Regions from separate parts of the Streptomyces sp. FXJ1.172 genome, predicted to be linked through region 1. Evidence: riboswitches for the same ligand, from Rfam matches in the RefSeq annotation. Region 1 holds a riboswitch; the other holds the start of a gene.
What was found. A riboswitch is a leader RNA that binds a small molecule or an ion and turns the genes downstream of it on or off. The one in region 1 is predicted to bind magnesium.
Positions count from the first base shown of each region.

Region 2: linked by a shared signal. The riboswitch ahead of A6P39_RS05565 (magnesium transporter MgtE N-terminal domain-containing protein) and the one ahead of A6P39_RS01170 (NRAMP family divalent metal transporter) in region 1 are both predicted to bind magnesium.

Region 1 is NZ_CP119133.2:209,110-220,234, reverse strand. Features, by position in the region: gene A6P39_RS01180 (NRAMP family divalent metal transporter) at 1-497, opposite strand, end outside; gene A6P39_RS01175 (magnesium transporter MgtE N-terminal domain-containing protein) at 494-1,840, opposite strand; M-box (ykoK) riboswitch at 2,187-2,358, opposite strand; M-box (ykoK) riboswitch at 2,966-3,148, shown strand; gene A6P39_RS01170 (NRAMP family divalent metal transporter) at 3,459-5,099, shown strand; gene A6P39_RS01165 (MgtC/SapB family protein) at 5,134-5,880, shown strand; gene A6P39_RS01160 (hypothetical protein) at 5,968-6,414, shown strand; partial or broken gene A6P39_RS01155 (CorA family divalent cation transporter) at 6,487-6,998, shown strand; gene A6P39_RS01150 (exo-alpha-sialidase) at 7,596-9,473, opposite strand; gene A6P39_RS01145 (hypothetical protein) at 9,630-11,125, opposite strand, start outside.
Region 2 is NZ_CP119133.2:1,148,796-1,159,920, reverse strand. Features, by position in the region: gene A6P39_RS05575 (bifunctional nitrate reductase/sulfite reductase flavoprotein subunit alpha) at 1-2,354, shown strand, start outside; gene A6P39_RS05570 (SAM-dependent methyltransferase) at 2,434-3,249, opposite strand; M-box (ykoK) riboswitch at 3,489-3,660, shown strand; gene A6P39_RS05565 (magnesium transporter MgtE N-terminal domain-containing protein) at 3,997-5,343, shown strand; gene A6P39_RS05560 (NRAMP family divalent metal transporter) at 5,340-6,632, shown strand; gene A6P39_RS05555 (cytochrome c oxidase assembly protein) at 6,768-7,793, shown strand; gene A6P39_RS05550 (SGNH/GDSL hydrolase family protein) at 8,012-8,998, opposite strand; gene A6P39_RS05545 (PucR family transcriptional regulator) at 9,181-10,383, shown strand; gene A6P39_RS05540 (SDR family oxidoreductase) at 10,506-11,125, shown strand, end outside.

The DNA of each region.
Region 1 (11,125 bases):
AGGAAAATGCGTTCGGCCCACCGGTAGGAGCCGAACAGGACCAGCGACCAGAGCAGGATCGCGGCCGGCGGGATGACCGCCCACTTTGGTACGCCGAGCAGTTCGAAGGCGGCGCCGATGCCCGCGAACTCGCTGACGACCAGGCCCGTGTTGGCCAGCAGGAGACAGAACACCGCTAGTGCGGTCAGGCGGAGGCTGAACTGCTCGCGGATCAGCGCCCCGAGACCCTTGCCGGTGTGCGCGCCGAGGCGTACGGCCATCTCCTGGACCATGACCAGGGCGATGGTGACCAGCACCATGAAGAACAGGGTGCCGTAGGTGAATTGGGAGCCGGCGGAGGCGTAGGTGGCGATGCCTGCGGCGTCGTTGCCGGCGTTCGCGGCGACCAGGCCGGGACCGGCGATGGCAGCGACCATCGCGATACGGCTCAGGCCCCGCCGCCGCGTGGCAGGGGCGGCGGGGGACGTGGCCGTCGTGGTGTCCAGGTCGCTGGTCACTGCAGGAACCTCCGGAAGTGCAGGCGCCCGCGCTCGGGCAGCAGGTAGTCGAGCAGGTCGTCGGCGAGGATCCGGCCGAGGGGCCGGTCGGTGTCGTCGACCACCAGAAGTGAGGTGGCGCGGGAGTCGACCAGTTGGTCGGCGGCCTCGCCGAGGGGGGTGTCGGGGCGGACGGTGGCTGGCGGGCCGAACTGGGATCGCCAGGTCACCAGGTCGGCCATCGGGGTGGTGTCCTCGGCGACGGCCAGGTCGAACAGGGGGAGGTCACACAGCAGCCGGCCGTTGTCGTCCACGACAGCGATCGCGTCGATCTCGGTGCGGTGCTCGGCCTGTTCGGCCAGCTGTGCCCGCACTTTGGCGACGGTCTCGTCCGGGCGGGAGGTGATCAGCAGGGTGGTCATGGCGCCGCCTGCGGTGCCCTCGCGGTGGGTCAGCAGCCGTCGCAGCTCCGCGGCCTCGCCGCTCGGCATGCGGGACAGCAGGGCCTCGCGCTCCTCGCGGGTGAGGTCGCGCAGGGCGTCGGTGGCCTCGTCGGGCTCCATCTCGTCCACCAGGCGGGCGGCGTGCTCCGGCTGGGCCTCACGTAGCAGATTCTCCAGCTCGTGCGGTTCCATTTCCTCCAGCGCGTCGGCGGCCTGCTCCGGCTCCAGCCAGCCCAGCAGCTGCTGGCGTTCGTTGCGGCCGAGGTCTTCGAGGATGTCGGCGAGTTCGGCGGGGCGCAGCCGCTGCAGCGCGGCGCGGGAGGCGCGCAGCCGCACCTCCGGCGGCCCCTCGGTGGCCTGCTCGGCGAACGGCGCCACCGCCTGCCAGTCCAGTACCCGATCCGGGGTCGGCCGGGCCTGCCAGCGGCGCGGGCCGAGCCGGCGCAGCAGGGTCGGCAGGGAGACATCCACGCCGACCAGCACGACCTGGCCGACCAGGGGCGCGAGGTACAGGTCGGCGGCCCGGGTGACCTGGACGCCGTCCACGTCGACGAGCTGGTGGTCGAGGATGTCCTTGGCCAGCAGCACCTCGCCGGGGCGGCGGGAGAAGTCGCGCAGGTCGACGCGGGCGGTGCGCAGCTGTACGTGGCCTGCCTGCACCTTGCCGATGGCCTCCGCGGCCAGGAACGTCTGTCGGCGGCCGATGCGCAGGATCAGCCCGGTGACCGGCGGATACGGCTCCGTGCCGTAGAGCCGGGCGACCACGTCGACGACGCGGCCGACCTCCTCGCCCGCCTGATTGGTGGCCGAGCCGCCGATCAGCCCGGCCAGCGAGACCAGGGAGGTGCGCACCGCCTTGGTAGCGGTGACACGGCGTTCGAGGTGGACCCGGCGGTCGCGGAACCGAGCCGTGCTGGACATGAGCAGAGTGTGGACAGCCAAGATGAACACCCCCTCGCCCCGTCATGACGGGGCAGCGGGCGGCCCTCTGCAGCGCTCTTCCTCCCCGGACCGGCCGGTGGCAGGCACGCCAGGGCATACGCCGGCACGTGGCCTGTCGAAACTGGTGAGCAGGACGGGCCACCGGCTGCGGACCGGATGAGTCAGTGAGGAACGAGCTACCGTGGGCCGCGGAAGGACGGCGCGGACAACACGAAGAGGGGCCGACTATGGCCCGGACTACTGTCCATGTCGCCTCCTCCCGGTCACAGCCGCGCGCAGGGCGTCGCGGTCTTGCGGCAAGGGACAGCCGGGCACGTTCGACCGCGGCACACCCCAACTCGTCAGAGCTCTGGCACTCCACGGGGTGATCCCCGTAAGGGAAGCCACTTGGGGTCACCCCTTAGGCCGGGGAGACCTGTCCTGAACCTGGGCGTCTCTCGACGTCGTCGGGTCAGTGGCCTGTGTCCGTGAAGACGCCTCACCGAACGAGGTGTCTGTTCAAACCGCATAAAGACTACGCCCGCGTCCGCCCGCCTCCCTAATCCATGACCGGTCCTTGACCGAGGGCTGTCGAAGACAGGCCGTCACCGGCGTTGTCCGCCACGGTCACCTGTCACCGGAGTGTCCTGGCGAGAACCTGGCCGCCACCCACCCATGCACGACGGCGACGGGCAGGCGCCCGTCCGCGGCGATGATGTCCTCGGGTATGCCCGTGATCCGGCGGCGAGCGCGGCTCTGCGCAGGCCGGCGGTGCGGGTGGCGAGCCCGGCACGAAACGCGTCCGCGGAGCCCGCGGTCAGTTTCGGGGCGTCCTCGGCCAGCTGCCGGGCGGCATGGCGCACAGCGCGGCGCGCGTACCGGATGTCGAGGTCGCTCACGCCGCCGTAGTCCCCCCTTCCTCCGACGAGGCACGTGTCGTCCAAGTGCCACTGTAGATCGCGCACGGTCGGCCCTGACCGGCAAAGGAAGCACGCATACTCGCTGAAGCACGCATCCTCGCTGGGGCATCAGCACTTCGTGAGAATGCGGTCAGTGTGCCGTCAAGGCTCCGTAAATCGGGTGAGCGGCACCCCCGGCGCGGGCGTAGCCTTGTGGAGGTTTGAAGAGGCACCTCGTTCGGTGAGGCGTCTTCACGGACACAGGCCACTGACCCCACGACGTCGAGAGACGCCCAGGTTCAGGACACCTCTCCCCGGCCTAAGGGGTGAGGCCAAGTGGCTTCCCACCCGGTTCAACGGCTGGGATTACGCCGTGGAGTGCCAAAGCTCTGACGAGTTGGGGTGAGCCGCCCTCTGGGCTGGCCGCTCCTTGCCGAGTCGATGACGACGCCCATCGGTGGGCGTCTCCGGCCGGAAGGAGGCGAGAGACATGGAATGCAGTAGTCCGGGCCGAAGTAGGCCCCGCACCCGCTTGTCCTCGCATTCTTCCGGCACGCGGTAACCACCACCCTCCCCGCGCGGCACCTCGGTCGCGCCACATCCACGGGCATGCCTGTCGCCCGCTGGTGATGCTGTCCTGCGCGCATTCGGCGTGCAGGGGTGATGGCTGCCGCGTGCCCCCGACCTCCCCCGGACCGGGGGACCAGGGAGGCACCACCATGACCGACACCACCGTGACCACGGTCGCCGCACCCCGCGCGGCGGTACTCGACGACGCGCACATCGGCGACATCCACGGCGCGCTGGGCACCATCCGCCTGGACGACCACGGCGAGCGCCGCGGCCTGTCGGCGAAGCTGAAGACGCTGCTGGCGATCGTCGGCCCCGGCCTGATCGTGATGGTCGGCGACAACGACGCCGGCGCGTTCGCCACCTACGGCCAGGCCGGCCAGAACTACGGCACCCACCTGCTGTGGACCCTGCTCCTGCTGGTGCCCGTGCTCTACATCAACCAGGAGATGGTGCTCCGCCTCGGCGCGGTCACCGGTGTCGGCCATGCCCGGCTGATCCTGGAGCGGTTCGGAAAGTTCTGGGGCGCGTTCAGCGTCATCGACCTGTTCCTGCTGAACGCGCTCACTCTGGTGACCGAGTTCATCGGGATCACGCTGTCCGCCGGCTATCTGGGTCTGCCCAAGGCGGCGGCGGTGGTGCTGGCCGCCGTGATCATCATCGCGTCGGCGTTCACCGGATCCTTCCGCCGCTTCGAGCGGGTGGCGATGACGCTGTGCGCGGCCTCGCTGCTGCTGGTGCCGATCTACTTCATGGTCCACCCGCACGCCTCGCAGATGGCCGCCGGCTTCATCACCCCGAATCTGCCGGGTGGCTCCGGGCAACTGTCCACGGTGATGCTGCTGATCATCGGCATCGTCGGGACCACGGTCGCCCCCTGGCAGCTGTTCTTCCAGCAGTCGTACGTGATCGACAAGCGGATCACCCCGCGGTTCATGCGCTACGAGAAGGCCGACCTGTGGATCGGCATCGTCATCGTGGTCATCGGCGCTGCCGCGATGATGGGCTTCACGGCTGCCGCGTTCTCGGGGACGCACGGCTTCGGCCAGTTCACCGACACCGCCGGGGTCGCGCAGGGCCTTGAGACCAAGGCGGGCAAGCTGGCCGGGGTGTTGTTCGCGATCGCGCTGCTGGACGCCTCGATCATCGGCGCGTTCGCCGTCTCGCTGTCGACCGCGTACGCGATCGGTGACGTGCTGGGCATGAAGCACTCCCTGCACCGGGGGGTGGGCGGCGCGAAGGGTTTCTATGCCGTCTACGCCGGGCTCGTGGCCGCCGCGGCCACGATCGTGCTGATCCCGGGCTCGCCGCTGGGCCTGCTGACCGAGGGCGTGCAGACCCTCGCCGGTGTGCTGCTGCCGTCCGCGAGCGTGTTCCTTCTGCTGCTGTGCAACGACAAGCAGGTCCTCGGCCCGTGGGTGAACGGCCCGAAGACCAACGCCTTCACCGCCGCCGTGGTGGGGGTGCTGGTCATGCTGTCGGTGATCCTGACCGCCTCGGTCCTGTTCCCGGACATCAGCGCGGACGTGATCGTCGACATCATGGCCGCCTGCGGGGTCGCAGGGGTGCTCGCCGCCGGGTATGCCTTCACCCGGCGCCGTACGGCCACTAAGGATGACCCGATCGACCGCACCGGCCGGGACGCCTGGCGGATGCCGCCGCTGGAGAGCCTCGCCCCAGCCGTGATGTCCAGCGGCAAGAAAATCGGCATGGGCGCGCTGCGCACCTACCTGCTGGTCTCCATGATTCTCGTGGTCATCAAGATCGTGCAGGTCGCGGTCAGCCAGTAAGTCACCAACCACCGCACCTTGAAGGAGGTGTGCCATGCACGCCCTGACCACGATGGACTTCCTGATCCGGCTTGCCACCGGTGCGGCCTGCGGCGCGTTGATCGGCGTGGAGCGGCAGTGGCGGGCGCGCATGGCGGGTCTGCGTACCAACGCCCTGGTCGCCACGGGCGCCACGCTGTTCGTGCTGTACAGCGTGGCGGTGGGCGACGGGGGCAGCCCGACGCGGGTGGCCTCCTACGTCGTGTCCGGGATCGGCTTCCTGGGCGGCGGGGTGATCCTGCGCGACGGCGCCGGCGTGCGCGGCCTGAACACGGCCGCCACCCTGTGGTGCTCGGCGGCGGTCGGCGTGCTGGCCGCCTCCGGACGGCTCGCGCTGGCCGCGCTCGGCACGCTGACGGTGCTCGGCATCCACGTGCTGCTGCGCCCGGCCGGACGCCTGCTGGACCGTGCGCCGGCCGCCGGCAGCGACCCGGACGACCACGTGCGGGCCAGCGTGCACCTGCGCTGCGAGCGCGGGTCCGAGACCCACATCCGGGCCCTGCTCGCCCAGGCCCTGACCGCCTCCGGGCTGACTGCGACGGGGCTGCGGGCCCGCCGTGAGGGCGAGGACACCACCAGCGTGCGTGCCGCCGTCACTATCAGCGGCGACGTGGCTGCCGCGCTGGAGCAGGTCATCTCCCGCCTCTCACTGGAGCCGGGGGTGCACGACCTGCACTGGCACGTGGACGACGAGGACGAAGACGAGCGGGCGCCCCGGGCAGGGCAGCGGGTGCTGGCCTGACCCCCCCCGAGCAGAGGGCCTGACGGCCCCAGGACAGCAGTCCGCTCGGCAGGACACGATGAAGAGGAAGACAGGGAGGTGTGCGGCATGCGGACGGTACCCCACCCCCGCACCGGGGAGGGCGCGGCGTTCCTCGGCGTGCTCACGCTCGTCGTACTGGAGACGGTCGCGGTCAACACCGCCCCCACCCGCGACAAGCCGGTGGTCGGCGGAGTGCTGCTGGGTGCCGCGACCGCGGCGTTCTTCCTGATCGCGGCCCTGTGGCACCACCATCGACAGGCCGAACAACGCGCCCGCAGGGTCATGCCGGATCACCTGGGAGACGGGTTGTTCACCGCCCGGTCCCTGGAGGGCTTCCCGATGGAGGCCGTCCGGCCCTTCCTGCTCGGCCCGGACGCCCCGAGCCTGAACACCCTGTACACGGCGTGGCTCCTCGCCACCCACGGCCATGACTCGGCGTGGATCGCACACCACCTCGACCTGCCCCCCGAGGTGATCCATCTGCTGACCGACGCCGCCCGCCAGCGCCACTGACCCCCGCCGTGCTCTCCTGACCGTTCACTGCCTCCTGGCACACTGTCCGGACCCGGCGAAGGAGGGTCCCGCATGTCGATGGTCGGCAACCTGCGCAAAGTCGCCCGCCTGGCGCGCCGGGCCGCGGCCGCGTGGACCTCAGCCACCCGGCCCGCTCCCCGCTCGGCTCGGCGGTGGTCAACTGCGTGGTCTACCGCGACGGCATCCGGCAGCCCGGAACGGACACCGTTGAGGAGGCCGTCCAGCAGGTACGCAAGCACGGCCACGACTTCGTGTGGCTTGGCCTGCACGAGCCGACCGAGACGGAGTTCGCCGACGTCGCCGAGTTCTTCGGCCTGCACCCGCTCGCCGTGGAGGACGCCGTACAGGCCCACCAGCAGCCCAAGTTGGAGAGTTGCGGCGACGTCCTGTTCGCGGTCTTCAAGACCGTCACCTACGTCGAGCACGAGCAGCTGACCGCCACCAGCGAGGTCGTCGACACCGGCGAGATCATGGTCTTCGCCGGCCCCGACTTCGTCGTCACCGTCCGCCACGGAAGCCACGGCTCCCTGGGACCGTTGCGCGAGTGGCGGAGGAGGTCACCAGCGCCAGCATCGGGTTGCTGCTGCGCGGCTGTGGCCAGGGGCCCTGGGCGCGGGGCTCCAGGACGACGGTCACCGTCGTTCCGGATCGCACACACAGGCTCTGGACGGAGCCGTCCCCGGCCCTGTGGGTGACCGTGACGGAGCCCGCCAGGCAGCCCGACGGCGGAGAGGCCGTAGGGCGGGGCCTGGCGGTGTCACTGGGGGGCGACGACGGTGTCCCGGGAGGTGCCGTCGCCGATGGCGTGGAGGGCGAGGTTGGGTGAACTGCCGCACCTGTACCGCTTGCCGACGGCGTTGTGGCGTGCGGGTCGGCGGAAGGGCGCGGTGGTGTGGAGTCGGAGTGTGAGCTGCTGCCGCCGCCGCTTCCACAGGCGGCCAGAAGGCAGGCCACCGCAAGGACGGCGGCCCCGGACCACGGCCCCCGAGCCCCGGCCTGCGTCTTTTCTGCTCCAGCACCACACCTGCCTCCTCACGTCGCCGCACGCCACTGTGGCGTCGTGGTCCGGCGCCCGGTTCCTGCGCCGACAGTCCTGGGCCCGTACTCAACAAAGGTGCGCCCCGGCGTTTTCGCCGGGGCGCACTGTGTGCTTTCTCGGGTCAGTGCCGGATCGGCAGCGGCCTGGTGAGGTGCGGTGAGGGGACGGTCGCCGCGCCGTGGGTCGTGGAGCGGGCGCTGCCGCCGGTGACGGTGAGCGGGCCGGCGGTGTAGAGGGCCTCGTCGAAGGCTTGCCCGTTGGTCGGAGCCTTGCCGACGGCGAAGGCGGAGACCGCCTTGCCGCCGATGACGGAGGTGGAGATGTAGTCGCCGACCATGCTGCCCTGCGTGCTGCCGGCGATCTGGGACAGGGACATGGGCCCGGCGACGGTGGCCGGGCTGCTCCAGGTGCTGCCGCCGTTGGCGGAGGAGATGTAGCCGACCTCCAGCTGGCATGTGGAGGTGGTGCAGTTGGCGTTGGGGTAGAAGTAGTAGTAGAGGCCGATCTTCGCCGTCGTGCCGGAGGTGGCGGGGTCGATGCCGATACCCGGGATGAAGTGGTCGACGCCGCTGGTGGTGGCGTCGATCGGGACACGGGTTACCGACGACCAACTGGTGCCGTTGCTGGAGGTGGCGTAGACGATGTCGTTGGCCGGGCAGCCGGAGCGGAAGCGGCAGTCCTGCCAGGCGACGTAGATCTTGCCGGAGCCGTCGATCTCGGCGGACGGCAGGCCCTCACCGTCGCGCAGGTTGCCGGCCACGCCGTGGCTGGAGACGTTGGCGATCAGGGTGCTGGCGGACCAGCTGGCGCCGCCGTTGGTGGAGTTGAAGGCGTCTACGGAGCTGCCGTTGGCGGAGTAGGGGACCACGACGGTGCCGTTCGCCTGGACGAGGGGCTGGCCGCCCAGGCCGCTCGGGCCTCCGGACGGAGCCACCGGCGCCGACCAGGTCGCGCCGCCGTCGGTGGAGCGGCTCATCACCACCGCGTTGCCCGAGGACGTGATGTCGACCTCGACGTAGCAGGTGCCGTAGTACGGGCTGGTGGCGGAGTTGTCGCAGACGATCCACTCCTTGTCGTAGCCCTGGCCGTCGTTGCCGACCGCGATCACCGGGTCCTGCCAGCTCGTACCGTTCGTGGAGCGGCTGACGCTGACGCCGGCGCCGTTGACGCTGGAGTCGATGACCAGCCCGGTGACCATCCAGGTGCCGTGCTTGGCGTCGTAGGCCACGGCCGGGTCGGAGACGCGGGCCCAGGTGCCGCCCTGGTAGGTGGTGATGCCGGGCAGCATGCCGTGCTGCCAGGTGGTGCCGCCGTCGGTAGAGGTGTTCCAGCCGATGTCGGAGGAGCCGCCGTCGGTGAACCGGCCGACCTGCGAGGAGGCGACGATCGTGTTGCCGTACGCGAAGGTGTCGGGTTCCAGCTCGGTGGCGTGCTGGCTGGAGGAGTTGGTGAACGGGTCCGTGCTGACCTGGGCCAGGCCGGGCGGCGGGGTGGCGGTGGTGAAGGTGACGTCGTCGTAGAGGGTGTAGGTGGCGTCGCCCGCGTAGTTGTCGTCGTGGCTGACGAGTTTGAGGGTGTAGCTGTGGCCGGCGGTCACGGACGACGTCACTTGCTTCCAGCCCTGGCCGTTGGTGCAGGTCTTGGCCAGTGCGGTCGTCGTGGTGCCGGTGGTGGTGTCGGTCAGGGTGGCCGTGGCCCAGTCGTAGGTCAGTGTGTCGGGGCAGGTGACGTCGTACCAGAACGACAGCTGGGTGGCGCCGGTCGGCGCGGTGAAGGTCTGGGCGATCGAGGAGTCGCCGTTGGTGGGGGAGGTGCCGCCGACCCGGGCGGCGTAGGTACCGCTGTGGGCTCCTGAGCTGACCACGGAGGTGGTCCCGGCGGAGGTCCAGCCGGTCAGACTGCCGGACTCGAAGCCGCCGTTGGAGACGTCGGCCAGGGCCGGGTGGGAGGTGAGAAGGAGACCGCCTAACGACAGCAGAGCGGTGGTGACAGTTGCCACGGATCTACGGACAGCAGTGCGCGACATGAGGAGACCCCTTGTCGTCGATGGGGGATGTACGCCCCGAGGAGAGGGCGTTTGAGGGAGGGGCGGACCACCGGCGCAGGTCCGCCCCGGGCGCGACGTTTCAGGAACCGATCTCTGGCCCGACGCCGGTCAGGACAGGGTCACGTCGTCGTAGCGGGTGTAGGTGGCGTCACCCGTGTAGTTGTCGTCGTGGCTGATGAGCGTGAGCGTGTAGCTGTGCCCGGCTGTGACCGAGGCGGTCTTCTGGATCCAGCCGGAGGACGACACACAGGTCTTGGCCAGCACGGTGGTCGTGGTGCCGGTGGTGTTGTCCTTGAGCGTGGCCGCGGCCCAGTCGTAGGTGAGCGTGTCCGGGCAGGTCACGTTGTAGTAGAAGCCGAGCGTGCTGGTCCCGGACGGTGCCGTGAAGGTCTGGGCGATGGAGGAGTCGCCGTTGGTCGGGGACGTGCTGCCGACCCGGGCGGCGTACGTGCCGCTGTGGGCACCGGAGCTGACCACGGACGTGGTCCCGGCCGAGGTCCAGCCGGACAGGCTGCCCGTCTCGAAGCCTCCGCTGGTGATCCCACCGCCGCCGCTGCCCGAGGTGACGGTCAGCGTGTAGGTCGCCGTGTGGGTGGCGGAGGCGCCCGTGCCGGTGACCGTGATGTTGTACGTCCCCGCCGGCGTCGACGACGACGTCGCCACGGTCAGCGTCGACGAGCCGCCCGCGGTCACCGAGGTCGGGTTGAAGCTCGCGGTCGCCCCGCTGGGCAGTCCGGATGCCGACAGGCTCACCGACTGCGCCGAACCGGAGGTGACGGCGGTGGAGACCGTGGTGGTCGCCGACGAGCCGGCATCGACACTGGAGGAGGCCGGGCTGACGCCGATCGAGAAGTCGTTGCTCGCGGTGGAGCCGCAGTTGGGCAGGGTGAACGAGGCCAGCCTGGTGTGCCAGTTGAAGTTGCCGTTGGCGGGGATGTACTCGTTCGTGTACCAGAACGTGCAGTCGTCCGTCGGGTCAACGGACATCGAGGTGTAGTCGCCCCAGCGGCTGTAGCTGGTCTGCGAGCCGCCGCCGGTAGTCGCGGTGACCTCGCCCTGCGTCATCGTCCCGAGTGTGTCGCCGGCCAGGCGCCCGGTGTAGCGGATCGACGGGTGCACCGAGGAGGAGGACTGCGAGTAGCCGAGGGCGATGTTGCCCACCTTGTCCTCAGCGATCGAACCCATCCACCGGTAGGTGGAGTCGGGCGCGTAGGTCCCCTGCTGGTAGACGGTCGGGTTGCCGCCGGACATCCGCAGCTCATACCAGCGCACGCCCACCGAACTCCCTGCCGTGACCGCGTCGTTGACGACCAGCGACTCGTGGTCGCCGAAGTTGCGGTAGGCCAAGCGGAACATCAGCCGGTCGGAGAGCGAGTCGAGCTGCTGACTGGTCCCGCTCTGCGGAATGCACGTGCCGGAGTTGCCGCAGGCGGTGGTGTACGACGCGACGGTCAGCGTCGACGGGCCGGTGAAGGTTGAGTTGGAGGTGGTGGTCCAGTCGACGTGGAACTTCCAGTAGGCCAGCGTCGTGCTCGTGGTGCCCAGGCCGACCATCAGCTCGGGCTCACCGGACGGGGGTGTGGTGGAGCCGTCCAGGTCCGCGC
Region 2 (11,125 bases), 940 kb from region 1:
TCAACACCGGCCGGCTCCAGCACCAGTGGCACACGCTGACCAAGACGGCCAAGGTGGCCAAGCTGAACAAGCTCGACCCCGGCCCCTTCGTGGAGGTGCACCCGCAGGACGCGGCCCGGCTGGGCGTCGCCGAGGGCGATTCGGTGGAGGTCGCCTCGCGGCGCGGCCGGGCCGTGCTGCCCGCGGTCGTCACCGACCGGGTGCGGCCGGGCTGCTGCTTCGCGCCGTTCCACTGGAACGACCTGTTCGGCGAGTATCTGAGCGTCAACGCCGTGACCAGCGACGCCGTCGACCCGCTGTCCTTCCAGCCCGAGTTCAAGGTGTGCGCCGTGTCGCTGACCAAGGTGGCCACGCCCGTGATGGTGCAGGCCCCGCCACCTGCAGCCGCCCAGACCACGGTTCCGGCCGCCGCCGTCCTCCCCGCGGTGAGCGTGTCCGCCGCGTTCGGGCTGGACCCCGCGCCGCCGCCCGTCCTCTCCGCCCATGAACGCCGGTATCTGACGGGCTTCCTCGCCGGCATCCCGTCCGGCGCCCCGGGCGTGCCGGTCCTGCCCCCGGACGCCCCGTTCAGCCCCGAGCACGCCCTGTGGGTCAACGGCGCGCTGGCCGGGATGTACTCCAGGACCGCGGCGGCGCCCACGCTGGGCGCGGGGGGTTCCCCGCAGTCGCCGGCCCCGACCGCGGACACCCCCCGCCGTCAGGTCCTCATCCTCTGGGCGTCGCAGACCGGGAACGCCGAGGACTTCGCGGGCGCCGTGGCGGAGCGGCTCACCACCGACGGGCATCCCGCCGCCCTTCTCCCCATGGCGGACGCGGATCCCGCGGCGCTGCCGTCCGACGCCGATCTGCTGCTGATCACGAGCACGTTCGGGGACGGCGACGCCCCGGACAACGGGGCCGGGTTCTGGGACGCCCTCGCTTCGCCCGACGCCCCGCCCCTCAGCGGCAGGCGCTACGCCGTCCTCGCCTTCGGCGACTCCTCCTACGACGACTTCTGCGGTCACGGCCGCCGCCTGGACCGGCGCATGGAGGAGCTGGACGCGACACGGCTGGCCCCGCGCACCGACTGCGAACCGGACTACGAGGCAGCGGCCGGGGCCTGGCTCGACCAGGTGCTCACCGCGTTGCGGCCCGCCGACCGGCCGGCTCTCGCCACAGCCCCCGCACCGGCTCCTGATCCGGTTCGCGCAACCCCGGCGGCCTCGGCGTCCGCTGCTTCCGCGCGGCCCGGCCGTCCCGCCCCCGTCACCGCCCGTCTCACCGGCAACCGCCTGCTGAGCCTGCCCGGCGCCGGCAAGGAGGTCCGGCGCTTCACCTTCGACAGCCGCGACGGCGACATGCCCCTGGTCTACGAGGCCGGGGACGCCCTGGCCGTCCACCCGGTCAACCAGCCGGAGCTGGTGACGGAATGGCTGGCCGTCACCGGCATCGCCGCGGACGCGGCCGTACAGCTGAAGAGCGCCGGAGAGGTGGCGTTCGCCGAGGCACTGCTACGGCACCTGGACATCACGCGGGTCACCCCCGACCTGCTGCGCTTCGCCGCCGACCGCACCCGCGACCCGCGCGAGCTGCGCAAGCTGCTCCGGCCGGACAACAAGGGCGAGTTGGCGCAGTGGTCCTGGGGACGCCAAGCCGTCGACGTCGTCGCCGAGTTCGGCATCCGGGCCGGGGCGCAGGAGTGGGCCGATGTGCTGGGGCGGCTGCAACCCCGGCTGTACTCCATATCGTCCAGCCCCCTGACCGACCCCCACCTGGTCTCCCTGACGGTCTCCGTCGTCCGCTACGAGAACCTGGCCGGCCGCCCCCGCCAGGGCGTGTGCTCCCCCTTCCTCGCCGACGCCGAGCCCGGCACCCCGGTGCCGGTCCGTGTCCAGCGGGCGCCGCACTTCCGCCCGCCGGCCGACCCCGCCACCCCGGCGGTGATGGTGGGCCCCGGCACGGGCGTCGCGCCCTTCATCGGCTTCCTCGAGGACCGCCGGGCCCGCGGCCACCGCGCCCCGAACTGGCTGTTCTTCGGCGAACAGCACCGGGCGACCGACTTCTACTACGAGCAGGAGCTGGCCGCCTTCCTGAGCGAGGGCACGCTCACCCGCCTGGACACCGCCTTCTCCCGCGACCGTCGCGCCAAGGTCTACGTCCAGGACCGGATGCGCGAACACGGCCCGCTGCTGTGGTCATGGCTCCAGGACGGCGCCCACTTCTACGTCTGCGGCGACGCCTCCCGCATGGCCAAGGACGTCGACCGGGTCCTGCGCGAGATCGCCACCGTGCACGGTGGCCTGGACGAGACGGAGGCGGCCGCGTACATCAAGCAACTCGCCGCCGACAAGCGCTATGTGCGGGACGTGTACTGACGGGGGCGGCGTCACACGGACAACGCCCGCTTCGCCGCGCCTCCGTACGGGAGGCGCGGCGGCCGGCGCTGTCGCCGCGTTACGGCTTGCGGGCGAGGCCGCCGTGCTCGGCGACGATCTCCGGGGCGGACGAACCCGGCTCCGGACGCCACCGCGTGACCGACACGACGCCGGGCTCGACGAGTTCGAGGCCGTCGAAGAACGCGGTGATCTCGTCCACGGTACGCAGGTTGTACGGCACGGCGCCGCTGCTGTTGTACGCGTCCTGCGCCTGCTCGAAGACGGGGTCGATGCCGCGCGAGCCGTCGTTGACGGCCAGGTAGCTGCCCGACGGCAGGGCGTCCAGCAGCCGGGCGACGATCGAGCGGGCCTGGCCGTAGTCGGCGACGTGGCCCAGGATGTTGCTGAGGATGAGTCCGGTGGGGCGGCTGAGGTCCAGCGTGTCGGCGGCGGCCGCGAGGATGCGGTCCGGTTCCGTCACATCGGCGTCGATGTAGGCGGTGGCGCCCTCGGGGGTCGAGTAGAGCAGGGCGCGGGCGTGGGCCAGGACCATCGGGTCGTTGTCGACGTAGACGATCCGCGTCTCGGGAGCGATCCCCTGCGCGACCTCATGGGTGTTCTGCGCGGTCGGCAGGCCGGTGCCGATGTCCAGGAACTGCCGGATGCCCGCCTCGGCGACCAGATGGGTGATGCTGCGGCGCAGGAAGGCACGGCTGCCGCGGGCGATCGTGACGATGCCGGGGAAGACGGCGGTGTACGCGTCGCCCGCCGCCTCGTCGACGGGGTAGTTGTCCTTGCCGCCGAGCCAGTAGTTCCAGATCCGGGCGGAGTGCGGCACCGTCGTGTCGATCTTCTGGCGCATCGCTGCTTGGGGCGACGCCACGGGGTCGGTCATGAGTCGAGTCCATCTTTCGGCCAGGGCATGGATCGGTCACGGCACAACCTACGTCCGAACACCCGTGTCCCACCAAGCAGTTCGCGATTCCGGTCGCCCGCCAGGGACGGGAAGGCCGCCGGGGGCCACGCGCAGCTCCCTGTTGTTACTCTGTCTCTGTTCCGTAGTGTGCAGGTCAAGGGCCGGTCATGCAGGGCAAAGGCGGCGCGCGGCGGGCGTATCGTAGGTGCGGAAAAGGAAAGGCACCTCGTTCGGTGAGGCGTCTTCACGGACACAGGCCACTGATCCCACCCGTCGAGAGACGCTCCGGATCAGGACAGGTCTCCCCGGCCCAAGGGGTGACCCCAGGTGGCTTCCCCGCGAGGGGATCACGCCGTGGAGTGCCAAAGCTCTGACGAGTAGGGGTGCGCCGGACCGAACCGGTTCCGGCTGCCCTCCGCCACAGGACCGCGACACTCTCTGCGCGGCCGTGACCGGGAGGAGGCGACATGGACAGTAGTCCGGGCCATAGTCGGCCCCTCTTCGTGTTGTCCGCGCCGTCCTTCCGTGGCCCGGAGCAGCCCTTCCTTCCCTGACCCCCGCCCAGCCACCGGCCCGGCCCGACAGGCCGTGTGCCGGGCTGCGCCCTGTGCGCGCCCGGTGTGCCCGGTGCCCCGGCCCGGGGAGGACGCGCGCTGCCACGGGCCGCCCGTCGCCCCGTCACACCGGGGCAAGGGGGTGTTCATCTTGGCTGCCCACACTCTGCTCATGTCCACTTCGGCCCGGCTGCGTGACCGCCGGGTCCATCTGGAGCGCCGCGCCACCGCCTCCAAGGCTGTCCGCACCTCGCTGGTCTCCCTCGCCGGGCTGATCGGCGGCCCGGCCACCAACCAGTCGGGCGACGAGGTCGGCCGCGTCGTCGACGTCGTCGCCCGGCTCTACGGCACCGACTCCTACCCGCCGGTCACCGGGCTCATCCTGCGCATCGGCCGCCGCCACACCTTCCTTCCGGCCACCGCCGTCGGCAAGGTGCACGCCGGCCACATACGGCTGCGCACCGCCCGGGTCGACCTGCGCGACTTCGTCCGCCGCCCCGGCGAGGTCCTGCTCGCCAAGGACGTGCTCGACCATCAGCTGGTCGACGTCGACGGCGTCCAGGTCACCCGCGCCGCCGACCTGTACCTGGCACCCCTGGTCGACCAGGTCGTCCTGGTCGGGGTCGACGTCTCGCTGCCCACCCTGCTGCGCCGGCTCGGCCCGCGCCGCTGGCAGGCCCGCCCCACCCCGGAGCGGGTGCTGGACTGGCAGGCCATAGCACCCTTCGCCGAGCAGGCCACCGAGGGCCCGGCCGAGGTACGGCTGCGCGCCTCCCGGGCGGCGCTGCACCGGCTGCGCCCGGCCGACCTCGCCGACATCCTCGAAGACCTCGGCCGTGCCGAACGCCAGCAGCTGCTGGGCTGGCTGGAACCGGAGCAGGCCGCCGACGCCCTGGAGGAGATGGAGCCGGCCGAGCTGCAGAACCTGCTGCGCGAGGCCCAGCCGGAACACGCCGCCCGCCTGGTGGACGAGATGGAGCCCGACGAGGCCACCGACGCCCTGCGCGACCTCACCGGCGAGGAGCGTGAGGCCCTGCTCAGCCGGATGCCGAAGGGCGAGGCGGCGGAACTGCGCCGGCTGCTGGCCCACCGGGAGGGCACCGCGGGCGGCGCCATGACCACGCTGCTGATCACCGCCGGCCAGGACGAGACCGTCGCCGAGGTGCGCGCCCGGCTGGCCGAACAGGCCGAGCACCGCACCGAGATCGACGCCGTCGCCGTCGTGGACGGCGAGGACCGGCTGCTGTGCGACATCGCGCTGTTCGACCTGGCGGTGGCCGAGGACGCGACCCCGATCGCCGACCTGGTCGCCTGGCGCGCCCAGTTCGGCCCGCCGGACACCGTCCGCGCCGACACCTCCCTTTCCGAGGCCGCCGACCAACTGGTCGCGGCCCGCGCCTCCTCACTCCTGGTGGTCGACGACACCGACCGCCCGATCGGCCGGATCCTGGCCGACGACCTGCTCGACGCGATGCTGCCCGAACGCGGGCGGCTGCACTTCCGGAGGTTCCTGCAGTGACCCGCGACCTCGACACCGCCACCGCGGCACCGCAGGCCCCCGCGCCCGCCCGCCGGACCGGCTGGCGGCGCCTCACCATGATCGCGGCGGTCGCCGGACCCGGACTGGTCGCCGCGAACGCCGGCAACGACGCCGCCGGCATCGCCACCTACGCCTCGGCGGGCTCCCAGTTCACCTACGGCACCCTGTTCTTCATGGTGCTGGTCACCATCGCCCTGGTGATGGTGCAGGAGATGGCCGTACGCCTCGGTGCTCACACGGGCAAGGGCCTCGGCGCCCTGATCCGCGAACAGTTCAGCCTGCGCCTGACCGCGCTCGCCGTCTCCTGCCTGCTGCTCGCCAACACCGGCCTCGTCGTGTCCGAGTTCGCGGGCATCGGCGCCGCCTTCGAACTGCTCGGCGTGCCGAAGTGGGCGGTCATCCCGCCTGCCGCGGTCCTGCTGTGGGCACTGGTCCTGTTCGGCTCCTACCACTGGGCCGAACGCATCTTCCTGATCATGTCGCTGGCCTTCTTCGCCTACCCGATCGCGATGATCCTCGGCCACCCCGACTGGGGCGCGGTCGGCCACCACCTCGTCGTCCCGCACATCGAGCCGAACAAGAGCTTCATCCTGCTCGCGGTCGCGTTGATCGGTACGACGGTCAGCCCGTACATGCAGTTCTACGCCGCCGCGGGCGTCGTGGACCGGGGCGCCAAGCCCGCCGACTACCCGCTCATCCGTGCCGACGCCATCCTCGGCGCCGTCTTCGCCTGTGTCATCAGCCTGACCATCATCATCGCCACGGCCTCGGCCATCGGCGGCACCGGCCCGCTGGACTCCGCCGCCCAGGCCGCCGAGGCCCTCAAGCCGGTCGCAGGCCGCAACGCGGAGCTGCTGTTCGCGCTCGGCCTGCTCGGGGCCTCCGCCCTGGCCGGCGCCGTCGTCCCGCTCTCGGCCAGCTACGCCATAGGAGAGGCCGCCGGCGTGGAACGCTCCGTCTCCCGCAGCTTCCGTGACGCCCCCCTCTTCCTGGGCCTGTTCACCGCCCAGATCGTGCTGGGCGCCACGGTCGCGATGACCCCGGTCGACGTCATCCAGCTGCTCATCGGCACCCAGGTCCTCCAGGGTCTGATCAGCCCCATCGTGCTGGTCTACCTCCTGGTCCTGACCAACCGCCGCTCGGTCCTCGGCCCGGCCGCCAACGGCCCGCGCTACCGCGTCGCCGCCACCGCCGTGGTCGTGGGCGTCGCCGCCATGTCGACGATCCTCCTCGTCCAGACGGTCGCGGACTGGTTCGGTCTTGGCTGATCCGCGCTTTTCACCCCGGCGTGCCGTACCCCGATGCCGGGCCGCGGCACGCCGGGGACTACCGTCCCGTGGTGGACCCGAGCCGGACTCTTCCGCGCCGAGGCCCCCGTACCGAGCCGAAGGAGGACGATCCCCATGGACGGCCACGCGCTGACCGCACTGTCGGCCGGCCAGCTGCCCGAGCTGACCACAGGACGTCTGCTGTCCACCTGGCAGCTGGACGTCCCCGCGTTGCTGCTGGTCATCGCCCTGGGCGCGCTCTACGGCCGGGGTGTGGCGCGGCTGCGCCGGCGGGGCGAGCCCTGGCCGCCCGTCCGCGCAGCCGCCTTCGCGCTGCTCGGCCTGGGCGGGCTGGTGGTGGCCACGATGTCCGCGCTGGCCGTCTACGACCATGTGCTGTTCTGGCCGGCCGCCGTGCAGAACGTCCTGCTGGACCTCGTCGTCCCCCTGGGCCTTGCCCTCGGTGACCCGCTGCGGCTCGCCGTGGAAGCCCTGCCGGAGAACTCCACCCGGCGTGTGCGCCGCCTGATGTCCGGCCGCCTGGTACGCGTGCTGACGTTCCCCCTGGTCAGTACGGCACTCGTGCTCGCCACGGAGCTGACGGTGTACTTCACGCCGTACTTCGCCACCGCCCTGCGCGTGGGCTGGCTGCACGAGCTGATGTATCTGCACCTGCTCGTGGCCGGCTGCCTCTTCGTCGTACCGATGCTGACCCACGAGGAGGCGCTGCCCCGCTGGTGCACCCACCCGGTCCGGGCGGCCCTGGTCTTCCTGGACGGCATCGTCGACGCGGTCCCCGGCGTGGTGGTGATGACGCACGGCACCCTGATCGCGGGCGCCTGGTACCTGCACCACGCGCCGTCCTGGTCCCCGGACGTGCGGCACGACCAGCAGATCGGCGGCGGCGCGATGCTCAGCATCGCCGAGCTGGTCGCGCTGCCCTTCCTGCTGGCCCTCCTATACCAGTGGGCACGCGCGGAACGGGTCCAGAACGCCGCCCTCGACCGGCGCCTGGACGAGGAACTCGCTCCCGCCGTCGTGCCCGCGCCCGCCTCGGAACAGGCACCGCAGGCCCCGTCCGCCGAGCGGGTACGGCCCTGGTGGGAGACCGAACAGAACGACGTGGCCGCCAGGATCCGCAGCCAGCACCGGGAGAAGTGACCGCGAGGGCGCAAGCGACCCGGACTCAGCGGTGGGGCCGGTCGGGGCAGGGACCCCGGCCCCACGACTCTGTCCGGCCACGGCCCCCGCCACGCCCGCCACGAGGCGTGGCCCCGCCGGACCATCCCGGGTGTCCGGCCCGCACGGCACGGGCCGGACAGAACAGGACCAGGGCAGGAGTAGGACAGGAGCAGGACGGGACCGGGACCGGGACGGGATCAGCCGCCGAGCGCGCCCAGCACGGCGTCCGCCATGGCACGTTCACCCGTGGCGTTCGGATGCAGCGGCAGCGCGGGCGAGGCGGGGAACAGCCCCTCGATCCAGGGCGAGGAGGAGCAGCTGTCGTGGCCCCGGGTCGGGGTCAGCGTGTCCACATAAGTGGCGCCGTCGGCACCGGCGGTGGTGGCGACCGTGTCGTTGAGACGGCCGAGGATGGAGCGCAGGAACGCGAGGTCCCCGGCCGTGACCGGCATCTTGCCCAGACACTGCGCGGGATCGTCGGGGAGCACCGCCGGATAGCCGACGACGAGGACCCTGGCCCGCGGGGCGCGCGCCCGGACCAGCCGGAGGGCGCTGTCGAGCTGCGCCGCGGCGGAGCCGAGTCGCTCGTCGAGGGTGTTCCCGTAGTAGTCGCGGCAGGGTGTGCCGAGCGGATCGGTCACGGAGAGGGCCGAGCAGGTGACCGCGACGTCGCCGAACCCGAAGTCCGACGTGCCGAGGTTGTCGCCCGTCACGGTGAGCGTGACCAGGGTGGTGTCCGGTGTGACGGCGTCGAGTTGCGGACCGTTCACGACGGCCCCGGCGTCCGTCTGTGCCGTGGTGAGGGCGTTGACCTTCGCACCGGCGCAGGTCACGTCCCGGTAGGTACCCGAGGCCAGCGACTCGGCGACGAGACGGCCGTAGTCGTGGTCGGAGCGCATGCACAGACCCGCGGACTGGGCCGGGACACCGGCCCCGGCGGCGTACGAGTCCCCGAGTGCCACATAGGTGCCGGCCGCCGCGCCGGCTTGGCCGGTTGCCGAGGGCGCCGCGTGGACGGCGGTGGTGGAGACGGTCGCCAGCAGTACGCCGCCGGCGAGGGCGGACGTCCATTTCAAGAACGCTTTCGCGCTGCGGTCGGTCGATGCCCGGTGCGGGTCCTCGGCCTTCGGTTTCTGCGGTGCTCGGTGGCTGTGGTGCGTGCTCATCGATGCGGCTCTGGGCACGGTTGCTCCTGGGGAGGTGTGACGACGGAAGCGCAATTCCGGTACCGGCCGGTAACGTTGCGGACATCGTCGTGGGCCACCCGCCCCACGGGCCATGTACGCGCACACAGCCCTTCGGCGGCCCCGTTGTCCCCGTGCACAACCTTCTGGTGCGCCGCGTGCCCCTTTGTAACCTGCCGGTCATGAGCCGCACCCCGCCGCCTCCCGCCGAGATCGCCCCTGTCGCGGCCGCCCTGCGCGGCCGCGCGCCCGATCTGGGCGCCCGCATGGCCCGCCGTATCCGCGCCGAGGTCGCCTACTACGGCGGCGAAGGGCCCGTCGGCATCGAGGAGTTGACCGCCAGTTGCCGGCGCAACACCGAGCTGGTCTTCGGGCAGCTGGCCGACGGCTGTGTGGCCGGCATGGAGCCGGCCCAGGAGGCGGGGCGCAGAGCGGCACGTGAAGGGGCACCCCTGGGGGAGCTGCTGCACGCCTACCGCGTCGGCTCGGAGTTCCTGTGGTCCGAGCTGGCGGCCGCCGCCCGCGCCGCGGACGCCGTCACCGCCGACACCATTGTCGCGCTGGCGGCGTGGTGGGTGAACGAGGGCCTCGCGGCGGCGGCCAGCGACGCCTACCGCGAGACGGCTTCGGAACTGCTGCTGCAACGCGATCGTGAGCGGTCCGTCCTGGTCGAGGCCCTGTTCACGGGCGTGCTCACCGACCGCACCACCCTGTGGGAAGCCGCCGACGCGCTCGGCCTGCCGACCGAGGGGCCCTTCGTCGTGGTGGCCGCCGGTGTCCCCGTGCCGGGGCGGGAGGCGCTGCCCGGCATCGAAGCCCGGTTGCTGGCCGAGCGGATCCACTCGGCCTGGCGGCTGCTGCCCGACCTGCAGATCGGCGTCGTGGCGGCCCGCGGCCCGGACGCCGAGGACGTCACACTGAGCCTCCTCGGTGGCTGCGCCACGGCCCGGGTAGGGGTCAGCCCCGCTTACCGCGCCCTGCGCGAGACCCCGAGGGCCCTGCGGCTGGCCCGCCTCGCCATGGCCCGCGTGCCCAGCCAGACGACCGGCGTCGTACGGTTCGACGACAGTCCAGTCGCCATGCTGGTGGCCGCCTCGGTGGACGAGGCCGGCCGGATCGCGGACACCGTCTTCGCCCGCGTGCTGGAACTGCCCTGCGAGGAACGGATCCGGCTGCTGGAGACCTTGGAGCAGTGGTACGCGGCCGGGGGTTCGGCGGCCGGCGCGGCACGGCAGCTGTACTGCCACCGCAACACCGTCCGCTACCGGCTGCGCCGGCTCGAGGAACTCACCGGCCGCTCCCTGCAGGACCCCCGCGCGGTCGCCGATCTCTCGGTGGCCCTCCACGCGCTGCGCATGCTTCCGCCGGCGCCCGAGGAGCCCTGAACCGCTGACCGCCCCAGACCGCCGGATCGCGGGAGCGCCGGGACAGGCCCGCGCGGACCGGGCGGCTACCGTGCCGGCAGGCACCCAGCAGCACAACCGGCACCCCAGCAAGGAGAACCACGATGGCTCCCCCCGAGGTCACCTACGCCGTCACCGGTGCAACCGGCCGCCTGGGTGGACGCATCGCCCGCCGCCTCGCCGCCGCCGGCATCGAGCAGACCCTCCTGGCCCGCACCCCGGCCCGCGCACCCGAGCTGCCCGGCGCCACCGCCGTACCCGGCGCCTACGGCGACCACGAGGCCCTCGTGCGCTCCCTGCGCGGTACCGACCGTGTCCTGATGGTCTCCGCCTCGGAGTCGCCCGACCGGGTCCAGCAGCACCGCACCTTCATCGACGCCGCGGCCCGGGCCGGTGTCGCACACCTGGTGTACATCTCCTTCTGCGGTGCCGCGCCCGATGCGACCTTCACCCTGGCCCGTGACCACTGGCACACCGAACAGCACATCCGGGCCAGCGGTGTGCCGTTCACCTTCCTGCGGGACAACCTCTACGCCGACTTCATGACCGGACTCGTCGGCGACGACGGAGTCATCCGCGGGCCCGCCGGGGACGGCCGGGCCGCCGTGGTTGCCCAGGACGACATCGCGGACGCCGCGGTCGCCGTCCTGCGTGATCCGGCCCCGCACGCCGGTCGCGTCCACGAACTGACCGGCCCCGAGGCGCTCACCCTCACCGACGTGGC